3 regions of the Bradyrhizobium sp. Ses1 genome follow, and region 3 is predicted to be linked to each of the others. Evidence: predicted binding sites of a transcription regulator. Region 3 holds the regulator's gene; each other region holds the start of a gene.

Evidence for each region. Region 3 encodes LexA, which represses DNA repair genes until DNA is damaged. Its sites were predicted from a motif close to TGTTCNNNNTGTGTTCNG; they were not measured.
Region 1: the regulator LexA is predicted to act here: its motif matches at 2,671-2,688, upstream of AC5ZG5_RS13925 (ATP-dependent Clp protease adaptor ClpS).
Region 2: the regulator LexA is predicted to act here: its motif matches at 2,440-2,457, upstream of AC5ZG5_RS07375 (helicase-related protein).

Annotation. Positions count from the first base shown of each region.
Region 1 covers NZ_JCAMOQ010000009.1:153,675-157,857, forward strand. Annotated here, with positions in the region: gene AC5ZG5_RS13915 (hypothetical protein) at 1-22, shown strand, start outside; gene AC5ZG5_RS13920 (Tex family protein) at 103-2,424, opposite strand; gene AC5ZG5_RS13925 (ATP-dependent Clp protease adaptor ClpS) at 2,720-4,183, shown strand, end outside.
Region 2 covers NZ_JCAMOQ010000004.1:117,308-121,490, forward strand. Annotated here, with positions in the region: gene AC5ZG5_RS07360 (DUF262 domain-containing protein) at 1-368, opposite strand, end outside; gene rpmB (50S ribosomal protein L28) at 609-914, opposite strand; gene AC5ZG5_RS07370 (DUF3108 domain-containing protein) at 1,353-2,132, shown strand; gene AC5ZG5_RS07375 (helicase-related protein) at 2,561-4,183, shown strand, end outside.
Region 3 covers NZ_JCAMOQ010000005.1:162,863-167,045, reverse strand. Annotated here, with positions in the region: gene AC5ZG5_RS09090 (molybdopterin molybdotransferase MoeA) at 2-1,213, shown strand; gene lexA (transcriptional repressor LexA) at 1,415-2,116, shown strand; gene AC5ZG5_RS09080 (hypothetical protein) at 2,410-2,835, shown strand; gene AC5ZG5_RS09075 (hypothetical protein) at 2,976-3,197, shown strand; gene AC5ZG5_RS09070 (ComEC/Rec2 family competence protein) at 3,207-4,183, opposite strand, start outside.

The DNA of each region.
Region 1 (4,183 bases), on a different contig from region 3:
GGAGAACGATCAGGAGAGCTAAAAGCTCCTTCGACTTCAACTGACAAAGGCGACAGATTCTGACACGGAAGTTAGCTTCCGTGCCAGACTAAGCAGTTCCGCTCAGCGTAACGGCTTGCCGTTCTTCTCGCTGGCGCGGCGGAAGGCGTCGGCGAAGGCGTTGCCGGGTTGTTCTTGCTTGCGCGGGGCGGAGGACGTCATCGGCCCGCGAACACGGTCGCTCGACGAGCCCTTCGAATCCTTCTTGCCGGTCTCATCATCGAGCCGCAGCGTCAGCGCGATGCGCTTGCGGGCGACTTCGACGTCGAGCACCTTCACCTTGACGATGTCGCCGGGTTTGACGACCTCGCGTGGATCCTTGATGAAGGTCCTGGACATCGCCGAGATGTGCACCAGACCGTCCTGATGCACGCCGATATCGACGAAGGCGCCGAAGGCGGCGACATTGGTGACGGTGCCCTCGAGGATCATGCCGACTCTGAGGTCCTTGATCTCCTCGACGCCTTCCTTGAACACCGCGGCCTTGAACGCCGGACGGGGATCGCGGCCGGGCTTTTCCAGTTCGCGCAGGATGTCGGTGACCGTCGGCAGACCAAAGGTCTCGTCCACGAACGACTGCGGCTTCAACTGGCGCATGATCTCGCTGTTGCCGATCAGCGCCTTGATATCGCTCTTGGTCGCCGTGAGAATCCGGCGCACCACCGGATAGGCCTCGGGGTGCACGCCCGAGGCATCGAGCGGATCCTCGCCGTCGTTGATGCGCAGGAAGCCCGCGCATTGCTCGAAGGCCTTCGGCCCCAGCCGCGGCACCTCCTTCAGCGCCTTGCGCGACTTGAACGGGCCGTTCGAGTCGCGGTGCTGCACGATGCTTTGCGCCAAGCCGGGCCCGATGCCCGACACCCGCGACAGCAGCGGCACGGAGGCGGTGTTGACGTCGACGCCGACGGCATTCACGCAGTCTTCCACGACGGCGTCGAGCGAGCGTGCGAGCTTGCTCTCGCCGAGATCGTGCTGATACTGGCCGACGCCGATCGCCTTGGGATCGATCTTCACGAGTTCGGCGAGCGGATCCTGCAGGCGCCGCGCGATCGACACCGCGCCGCGCAGGGTGACGTCGAGCCCGGGCAGTTCCTCGGACGCATAGGCCGAAGCCGAATAGACGGAAGCGCCGGCCTCGGAGACGACGATCTTCGTCATCTTCAAGTCCGGCAGCCGCTTCACCAGTTCGGTCGCGAGCTTGTCGGTCTCGCGCGAGGCCGTGCCGTTACCGATCGCAATCAGGTTGACGCGATGCTGAATCGCGAGCTTGCCCAGGGTCGCGAGCGCCTCGTCCCATTGCCGCTGCGGCTCATGCGGATAGACCGCTGTCGTCGCCAGCACCTTGCCGGTCGCATCGACGACGGCGACCTTGACGCCGGTGCGATAGCCGGGATCGAGCCCCATGGTCACGCGCGCACCGGCGGGCGCCGCCAGCAGGAGGTCGCGCAGGTTGGAGGCGAACACGCGCACGCCTTCGGTCTCCGCCGCGGTCCACAGCCGCATGCGCAGGTCGATGTTGAGATGCACCTGGATCTTGGTGCGCCAGGCCCAACGCACGGTTTCGATCAGCCATTTGTCGCCGGGACGGCCGAGATCGGAAATGGCGAAACGCTTCATGATCTTCAGTTCATAGGCGCTGGGCACGCCGGCCACCGGCGGCTCCGCCTCCGGCTGCATCTGCAGATCGAGAATCTCCTCCTTCTCGCCGCGGAACAGCGCCAGGATGCGGTGCGACGGCAGCTTGTGCAGCGGCTCGCTGAAGTCGAAATAGTCCTTGAACTTTTCGCCCTCGGTCTTCTTGCCCTTGCGCACGGTCGAGACCATGAGCGCGTTCGCCCACACCTCCTCGCGCAGCGCGCCGATCAGATCGGCATCCTCGTCGAAGCGCTCGACTAGGATCGCGCGCGCGCCTTCCAGCGCCGCGGCCACGTCGGCCACACCCTTGTCGGCATCGACAAAGGCTGCCGCCTGCGCTTTCGGATCATGCTGCGGCTGCGTCATCAACAGCTCGGACAACGGTTCGAGCCCGGCCTCCTTGGCGATCTCGGCCTTGGTGCGACGCTTCGGCTTGTAGGGAAGATAGATATCCTCGAGACGCGCCTTGTTGTCGGCAGCCATGATCCGCGCTTCGAGCGCGGCGTCGAGCTTGCCCTGCTCGCGGATCGAATTGAGGATCGCGGTGCGGCGCTCCTCGAGTTCGCGCAGATAGGTCAGCCGTTCTTCCAGCGTGCGCAATTGCGCGTCATCGAGCGCGCCGGTCAATTCCTTGCGATAGCGGGCAATGAACGGCACCGTGGCGCCGCCGTCGAGCAGCGTGACGGCCGCCTCGACCTGCTGCTCGCGCACGCCAAGCTCCTGCGCAATCTGCTGATGAATCTTTGCCACGCAATTCCCTCTGCACCACTTCGAAGCAACCGAACCGCCGGTCGCAAGGCGCCGCTTATGGACCATGCCCGCCGATTTGATCAAGCGGCAGAGAGAGGCAGTTCACAAGCGCGGCCGCGCGAAACGGCGAATCGGTATCGCGGTCTGTGCGCCGTCAATCTGCCGAAGATGTGTCGAATGGCTCTCCAGCGAAGCGCTCCCAACATTTTCCAGTTTGGCCTGCTTGACGAACGGCAGGTTTCATGATGTTCTTTTTTTGTTCTTTCGATCTTAAATTGTGCGCAAGAGGTATTTCATGGACGACGGGTATACCGGCGCCGAATCGTTTCAATTTGTCTTCCACAACGATAACGAGACGCCTCGAGAGTTCGTCAGAGAGCTTTTGCGCGCCGTGTTCGGCAAGTCGGAGCGGGAGGCCATCCTGTTCGCGGCCGAGATCGACCAGCAGGGCAACGCCACCTGTGGCCCCTATCCGTCCCGGGTCGCGGCAGCGCTATGGAAAACAGCGCAACAGCGCATCAACGCAGCCGGGCATGGTCTTCAGATTACCAGCGAAGCGGTAAGGACCAGCCGTCCCTGCGATCTGTGCGGCGCGCCGCCGCCGGTGCAGGAGGTGCAACTCGACGACAAGATTGCCTGCCTCTGCAGCGACTGCCTGCTCGCGGCAAGGGATGCATCCGAAAAATTGCAGGGCGAAGAATTCAGATACACATACGTCGCGATCGATTGGCATTTTGCGGGCATTCCACGCAACCAGCTCGTGACGCGGGCGCGCGGCTTTCCGGGTCACATGCGTGCGGACGTTCAGGTCGCGCTGGATCGACTGCTCTCCTCACCGATCCACTTCTTCGGCGTTCACGAAGAATATCGCTACGAGACGCTGACTTTTGCGGGATTGATGAACGACGGGCGCAATGCGCCGGTGATCGCTCCGCCGCAATATTATGAAGTCGATGTCGGTGAGCCGGCGGCGGTGAAATGTCTTAACAACGGATTGTGGCTGTGCCGCGCCGGCGAGCTTCGCTACGCGGTGCTGCTGTCCATTTATCGCGAATCCCGCAACGAGGACGCGATCCGAATCGAGATCGCAGTGCCGACCGGCGCGGCCGGCGACACCTTCGTTCAGCGCTGTTTTTCGGAACTCGAGCAAGCGGTGCAGACAGCACGCTCCTATCGCGGCAAGATTCTTTCGCTCGACAGCGGGGCCGAGTATCGCGGACGTTCAAGGGGCGTAACTGTGCACCGGTTGCCGCCGGTCGATCGCGAGGCCGTTATCCTGCACGAACCGACCCTGAGACTGCTTGAGCGCAACGTCCTGAACTTTGTCGGCAGCCGCGACGCGTTGCGCCGGCTTGGCCAGTCGACGCGCAAGGGCATCCTGCTTTATGGACCGCCGGGCACCGGGAAGACTCACACCATCCGCTACCTCGCCACCAACCTGCCGGGACATACGACACTGATCATCACCGCCGAACAGATCGGGCTGCTCGAAGCCTACATGAATCTGGCGCGGCTGCTGCAGCCGACGATGGTCGTGATCGAGGACGTCGACCTGATCGCCACCGACCGCGAGCTGATGGGCCCGTGCGAGGAATCGCTGCTCAACAAGCTGCTCAACGAGATGGATGGGTTGAAGGAGGATGCCGACATCCTGTTCGTGCTCACCACCAACCGACCCGAGGAGCTCGAAAGCGCGCTGGCCGGCCGGCCCGGCCGCATCGACCAGGCGATCGAGGTGCCGCTGCCGGATGCGATCGGG
Region 2 (4,183 bases), on a different contig from region 3:
ATAAAGTCGTAGATGGTTGTAAGACGCTGTAAGCCGTCAACGACGGACCAGTCGTCGCGTTGATTCGCTGCGACATAGAAGACTGGCAACGGAATACGCAGCAATAACGACTCAATAAGTTGGCTTTTTCTTCTTGGGTGCCAAACTCTTGCTCGCCTTTGAAACTCAGGTGCTAGATCGATCTCCTTGTGATCAATCCGTCGAACGAGCAAATCGATCGTCTTCTTCTCGGTTGTGACTTTGATCTTATCTGGGTCAAACGGCTTATCGATGACCCAGCCTTGGTCAAGCTTCTCCTCCTCAATGCCGAGTGCGGCCGAGACAGCCTCTTCGAGAGTTTCGTCTTTGGCGGTCTCACTGATCGACATGCAGTTCACCGTAATTAGCGGAGGAGGATTTGGAGGCCGTCGCTCAGGAAGCAGCCGAGCGGACTAGGTGGAGTGTTGAGTTAGCACTTCGCGCGCGCAATGCTTCAAGGGCCACTTCCAAATACACCTACCGATTATTTGGGGTCCAAGAGCAATGTTGGGTTCCTTCATAACAAAAACGGCCGGGTCTTTCGACCCGGCCGCTCAAATTCTCAAATCGCTACTCTGATACAGCGAGCCTCAGCTCGCCTTCTGCTCCGCAGCCGCTGTCCGCTTCTTCTCGATCTGGCGCTTCAGGTCCAGCGCGCGGGGCGAGAGGTTTGCGGCGCTCGCCTTCAAGAGGAACGCATCGAGGCCGCCGTTGTGGTCGACGCTCTTCACCGCGTTCGAGGAGACGCGCAGGCGGATGTTGCGGCCGAGCGATTCCGACTGGAAGGTAATATTGCAGAGGTTCGGCAGGAAGCGCCGCTTGGTCTTGATGTTCGAGTGGCTCACCTTGTGGCCCACTTGCGGGCCCTTGGCCGTCAGTTCACAGCGCCGCGACATTGTTCAAATCCTCTTCCATCCCCGCTAAACCAACAGCGCGCGCCGCGCGCGGCGGGGGTCTAAACCTACGTCCATTTTCCAGGAACCGCGGACGTATAGGGGGTGAGCTGCAAAGCGTCAAGGTTTTATCGGGTTTGGAGCCGCTTTCCCTGGTTCCGAAATCCTCGATTCGGGGCGTTTTCTTCGCGCGAACGGTAAAACCCTATGGCACGCAAAACCTGCACGTTCACAAGGCCGTTCAGCCGTTTAACAAACCATATAAAGGGCGTATTCACACCCGTAAGTGGTTCCGTATTCGCCCGCGTTGCTTGCCGGTCATTTCTCCCTAGATGATCTTTCGGCGCCGACGACAGGATCGTTAAGTTTGTGAGCATTTTCAGCAGTTTTCTGCCCTCAGTGAGGGAATCCTGGCTGTTGTGCGCCGGCGCGCTGTTCCTGATGTTGCCGGAGGGCGCGCTCGCGCAGGGCCGGCTGGATGCGCAGTATGAGGCCTCGCTGGCCGGTATTGCCGTCGGCAAGGGAAGCTGGACCATCGAGATCGGCGACGACACCTTTTCCGCGATCGCGCAGGGCGGCACCTCCGGGCTGCTCAAGGCATTTGCTGGCGCCGGCGGGGTGGGCGGATCCCAGGGGCGCGTGGTCAATGGCGCGCTGGTGGCGGCGGGCTATACCGTCAACTACAACAGCTACAAGAAATCCGAGATCATTCGGATGGCGCTCAGTGGCGGCAGCATCAAGGAAACTGTGATCGAGCCGGAACCGCCGGTCGATCCGAACCGCATCCCGGTCACCGAGGGCCACAAGAAGAACGTGTTCGATCCGATGACCGGCTCGCTGCTCCGGGTGCCGGGCACGGGCGAGCTGATGAGCCCGGATAGCTGCCGTACGAGCGCGGGCATATTCGACGGCCGGCTGCGCTACGATTTGAAGCTCGATTTCAAGCGCGTGGAGATGGTCAAGGCGGAGAAGGGCTATCAGGGCCCGGCGCTGGTCTGCGCGATCTATTTCACGCCGATCGCGGGCTATATCCCCGACCGTCCGGTGATCAAGTACCTCGCCGAGGCGCGCAACATGGAGATCACCTTCGTGCCGATCGCGGGCACGCGCATCCTGATCCCGTTCCGCGTCAAGATCCCGACGCCGTTCGGGCTCGCCATGCTGGAGGCGACGTCGTTCGTGACGTCTGCCATGCCACCGCGGGTGGCGAAGACGCAGTAGGGCGGGGCTGGTCGCAAGGAGATGGACCGAGTGCTCCGCTCGTCATTGCCGGGCTTGACCCGGCAATCCATCTTACGAAGAGCCCTTCTCTCGATGGATGCCCGGGTCAAGCCCGGGCATGACGAGCCGGGCAGATCGTCGAATCCTGTTGACTCTTTGCCGCTTCTGATTCGACTCCGGCTTTAACAATTTCGCTGTCATCGTGATCGCTGCTAAACCCGATTTGGTGCTGGAACTGAAATGCCGACACGAGATGTTGCGGTGAACGGAGGAGAACACAGGTGGAGTCAGCGATTCGGCCGCGATTCGTTCTCAACTCGTTCCGAAGCTTAAGCGGCGGCATCCGCCGTGTAGCAATCTGAGACAATTTTCCTAGTCGCGCTTTCTTTCATCTCCAAGAAAAGCATCAAGAAAAGCACCTCGAAATCATGGCTCTTTCCTCTCCTCCCTTCGCCCATGAGCGCGCGCCCGGCGCCGGCGTCACGGCCGTGCTCGGGCCGACCAATACCGGCAAGACGCATCTGGCCATCGAGCGCATGCTTGGGCATTCGTCCGGGCTGATCGGGCTGCCGCTGCGGCTCTTGGCGCGTGAGGTCTACAACAAGATCGCCGATCGCGCTGGGCCTGAGAGCGTCGCGCTGATCACCGGCGAGGAGAAGATCAAGCCGAAGTCGCCGCGCTTCTGGGTCTCGACCGTCGAGGCGATGCCGCGCGATCTCGATGTCTCGTTCCTTGCCGTCGACGAGATCCAGATCGCGGCCGATCTCGAGCGCGGGCATGTCTTCACCGACCGTATCCTCAATCGGCGCGGGCGCGACGAGACGCTGCTGCTCGGGGCTGCGACGATGCGTCCCATCATCGAGCGGCTGTTGCCCGGCGCCTCCATCATCACAAGGCCCAGGCTCTCGACGCTCGAATTCGCCGGCGACCGCAAGATCACGCGGCAGCCGCGGCGCACCGCGATCGTCGCGTTCTCGGCGGACGAGGTCTATGCGATCGCCGAATTGATCCGCCGCCAGCATGGCGGCGCAGCGGTCGTGCTCGGCTCGCTCTCGCCGCGCACACGCAATGCGCAAGTGGCGATGTTCCAGAACGGCGACGTGGATTATCTCGTCGCCACCGACGCCGTCGGCATGGGGCTGAACCTCGACGTCGATCACGTCGCCTTCGCCTCCGACCGCAAATATGATGGCTATCAGTTCCGCCGCCTGACACCGGCCGAGTTTGCGCAGATCGCAGGCAGAGCCGGCCGCGCGACGCGCAATGGTACCTTCGGCACCACAGGGCGCTGCGCGCCGTTCGAGCCGGAACTGGTGAACGCGCTGCAGAACCACACGTTTGACAGCGTGAAAATGCTGCAATGGCGCAACTCGAAGCTGGATTTCTCCTCGCTCGGCAGCTTGCAGGTCTCGTTGTCGCTGCCGCCGTCGCATGAAGTGCTGACGAGGGCGCCGATCGCGGAAGACATGCGCGTGCTCGACCACGCCGCGCGCGATGCCGAGGTGCGCGACATGGCGCATGGCGCTGTCGCCGTCGAGCGGCTATGGGACACTTGCCAGATACCCGATTACCGAAAGCTATCGCCCGCGGCCCATGCCGAGCTTGTGACCACGGTTTACGGCTTCCTGATACAAAAGGGGCGTATTCCCGATGCATGGTTTGCTGCCCAGGTCGATCAGGCCGACCGCGTCGACGGCGATATCGACACGCTGTCGGGCCGGATCGCTCAGGTGCGCACCTGGACCTTTGTGGCGAACCGGCCGGACTGGCTGTCCGATCCCGAACATTGGCAGGGGATCACGCGCGAGCTCGAAAATAAATTGTCCGATGCGCTGCATGAACGGCTCACGGAGCGTTTCGTTGATCGGCGTACCAGTGTATTGATGCGCCGCCTGCGGGAGAACTCTGTTTTGAATACTGAAATCGGCAAGACCGGCGAAGTCATCGTCGAGGGGCATGTGATCGGCCGGCTCGACGGATTCACTTTTGCGCCTGACGCGGCGGAAGCGGGCTCAGATGCCAAGGCGCTGCAGGCCGCAGCCCAGCAGGTG
Region 3 (4,183 bases):
CGTGGCACTGATGCCGGTCGCCGATGCGCTTGCCGCGGTCCTCGCCGGCGCGGAACCATTGCCGGAAGAGATGGTCGCGCTCGATGCCGCCTATCACCGCACGCTTGCCCGTGACGTCGCGGCAAAACGTACTCAGCCGCCACTCGCGATGTCGGCGATGGATGGCTATGCGGTGCGATCCGCCGACGCCGCCGACTTGAGCGCGCGGCTGAAGGTGATCGGCGAAGTCGCCGCGGGCCGGCCGTTCGGTCGGGAACTTGGTCCGCGGGAAGCGGCACGGATCTTCACCGGAGGCGTCATTCCCGCCGGCGCCGATGCGGTCGTGATCCAGGAGGACGCCCAGGTCGATGGCGATCACATCACCATCACCGAGGCCGCTGTCGCCGGGCGGCATATCCGGCCCGCCGGCGTCGATTTCCGCGAGGGTGACGTGCTGCTCAGGCGCGGAAGCCGGCTGACCGACCGCGCGCTGTCGCTGGCGGCGTCGATGAACTATCCGGAACTCCCCGTGCGGCGCCGACCCAAGGTCGCCGTGCTCGCGACCGGCGACGAACTCGTGATGCCGGGCACCTCTCCGGGTCCAGGCCAGATCGTCTATTCCAACGGCTATGCGCTGCGGGCGATGGCGCGTGCGGAAGGCGCTGAAGCGATCGATCTGGGGGTCGCCGCCGACACGGTTGCCGCCACCACTGACGGCATCCGCCGCGCGCATGCCGCGGGCGCCGACATCCTCATCACCACCGGCGGCGCCTCGGTCGGCGACCATGACCTCGTGAAGCCGTCGCTTGAGGCCGAGGGCGTGACCATGGCGTTCTGGAAGATCGCGATGCGGCCGGGCAAGCCGATGATGCATGGCCGGCTCGGCGCGATGCGAGTGATCGGCCTGCCCGGCAATCCGGTGTCGTCCTATGTCTGCGCCTATCTGTTCCTGGTGCCGTTGATTCGGGCCCTGCTCGGCCGCTCGGCGATTCATCACGTGACGGAAAGCGCCCTGCTCGGCCGCGATCTCGCCGCCAACGATCAGCGCGAAGATTATCTTCGTGCGCTACTCGAAGAGCGCGACGACGGCACGCTGATCGCAACGCCGGTCACCAAGCAAGACAGTTCGCTGCTTGGGAATCTCACTGCGGCGCAGGCACTTGTGATCCGTCCGCCATTCGCGCCAGCCGCAGCAAAAGGCGCGCCTTGCGACATCCTCCGATTGCCCGAATGACGCTGCGACCAGCATCTGCCGGAGCATCTCTGGTCGCGTTCACCAGAAATTAAGTGGTTGCGGAACACATATCGAACATATAGTGTCCGTTCATGATTTGTTTCGAAACTCGCTGTCTACGAATGGGAGTGCGTGACTCCCGAGATCAGCTCTTCTCAAGTCTCGGATCGAACGACGCTACCAACCGGGGGAATGCTCGCGATGCTTACGCGCAAACAGTATGAACTTCTGCGTTTCATCAACGAACGGCTGAAAGAGGCCGGCGTGCCTCCTTCCTTCGACGAGATGAAGGACGCGCTCGACCTGCGCTCGAAGTCCGGCATCCACCGCCTGATCACGGCGCTGGAGGAACGGGGCTTCATCCGCCGCCTGCCGAACCGCGCCCGCGCGATCGAGGTGATCAAACTGCCTGAGCTCTCCGCTGCCGGCAACGGCCGCCGCGGCTTCACGCCGAGCGTCATCGAGGGCACGCTCGGCAAGCGCACGACCAGCGCGGCCGTGGCCGAAGACGATGGCAACCGTCCCGTCGCCGTTCCCGTGATGGGCCGGATCGCGGCGGGTACGCCGATCGAGGCGCTGCAGACCCGCAGCCACACCATCAGCGTGCCGCCCGACATGCTCGGCTCCGGCGAGCATTATGCGCTCGAGGTGCGCGGCGATTCCATGGTCGAGGCCGGCATCCTCGACGGCGACATGGCGCTGATCCAGCGTAACGACACCGCCAACACCGGCGACATCGTGGTGGCGCTGATCGATGAGGAGGAAGCGACGCTGAAGCGCTTCCGTCGCCGCGGCGCGTCAATCGCGCTTGAGCCTGCCAATGCGGCCTACGAAGTCCGCATCCTGCCGCCGAACCGGGTGCGGATCCAGGGCAAGCTGATCGGGCTTTATCGCAAGTACTGAGCCGACGAGGACGCAGCAGCTCGTCTGGTACTTTGGTGGGTGATCTGCCCTCAAGGACACTGACAAGAACGATTTAGAGTGATTAGAATAAGAGCCCCGGTAAGTTCGCCGGGGCACTCTCGGTGCAAGGAGATGTGCGGCAGCGCCTCCTATCGTGTTTGTGAACGGCTAGAGGGCGCGGGCCGTACAAATGCCAAGAACGGAGCAGAGGCTTATAAGTTATCGTCCACTCTGATAGAGGCCTGCGCCTCTTCCCAGGCACGGGTCGGCTATCTCGAATGAGGAGCAATCCGATGTGTGACTATAGCCTGCATGCCGTGGCGACGCGTCCCGCCCAAGTTGGAGAGACGCTTATCACCACCACCTTCCGCGGCACTTCGACCCGCGGCTTCGCTTCGGAAAGCGATCCGACGGTCGCAGTCTGCATGCTTCCCGGGACCGAACTCGCGTTCGCCGATAACGTCCGCTACGACAATCGCTGGATCTGGACCAAGACGACCGGCTTCCGTGTCGGCAAGTTCAACCAGATCGATGCGCATATTCGGGATCGTCATCACGACGCGATCGAATTCCCCGATGGCAGCCATGTGCTGGTGACCCAGCTCTGCGAAGGGCAGCGAGCGACCGTGCTGCAATTGCCAGTGACGCATCATGTTGCAGAGCCGGCACCGAAGGCGGTCGACCAGCGCCCCGCGCCGAACCCGCTGTTCATCGGCTGAGAGCTTCGGGCAGCGTGCGCCGCCGGTCTCGGCCGGCGGGACGTTGCCGCGGGTGAAAAGCAAAGTATTTCGAGCGGCCCCGGAGGCCATCCGGGGGCGCATGCGATTTTTTGTTGAACTATTCGCAAGGGGCATGATCGGTGGTCACCAAGATCACATGGCAAAAAGCCGGACGGGTGGCCCAGCCCGGCCGATACATGTTCAGGTTCGGCTGGCTCACCGTCGCAGCGGAAGATCTCGCGATCTGGGAGCGATTTCCGGATGCGAGTTTCACGCTCGTGCAAGTGCCGTCGCATTCGGGCGGTCCGGACGAATTTCGGCTCGGCGCCTTCGAGCTGCCGGCCAACGCCGGTGGAGATTGACGGGAGCGCTCAGTCTTCCGGCTGCAGGTCGGACTCGGACGGGGTCGCATCGATGGCGCGCGGCGCGGGTGCCCCTTGGATCCGGATCGTGGTCTCGGGTTCGCCTTCGCCTGACACCGCAGGCGACCACGGCCGGTCGAGGCCGGCAGGCTTGACCGCATCGATGACGAAGCCGTTCCGGTTCCGCCGCAGCGCCAGCCCGCCCTGCCGCCGCAGGCGCTCGGCATCGATGACCGCCGCCGCACAGCCTTGTGGCACCGGCCGTGCGGTCACGATCAGCACCGCCCGTTCGCAATCGTCCGCGAGCGCCTCGGATCGCTGCGTGAGCGCAACGAACGCGCCGCCCGCGGCCGGGGTCACGCAGCCGCCCTCATCGCATGAGACGCCCTCCGTGAGCGACGGGTCGCTTGCAGTGCGAGCATCGGCATCCGCGGCAAGCCACTCCTTGGCGAGAAACGCGTCCTTCGCGGTGCGCATCAGGTGCAACCGCCCGTCACCGCCGCGAACGGCGACATTGCGGCCGTCGCCGGAAATCAGGATGTCGGGTTGCGGCGCCCTCACCGCCCAGACCACCGCAATGAGAAGCACCGCCGCGCCGGCGAAGCGCAGCGGCGTGCGCAACAGCCCGAGCAGGATGACGCCCAGGCTCGCGGCGATCAGCGGGCCGATCCCGAACGCACTGACGTGGCCGACTGCGCCCGGCAGCGCGGCGACCCATTGCGCAACCACGATCATCCAGTCGATGCCGCTGCCCATGATCGCCCAGAACACGCCGTCGAAACCGAACGGCATCGCCAGCAAGCCGAGGAGCCCGGCCGGCATCACCAGCGCCGACACCACCGGCATCGCCGCCAGATTGGCAAGCACGCCGAAGGGCGCCACCCGATGGAAGTGAAAGGCGGCATAGGGCGTGGTCGCCAGTCCCGCTACCAGCGAGGCCAGCAGCAGCATCGCAATCTCGCGCCCGCCCCACAGCGCGATCCGCG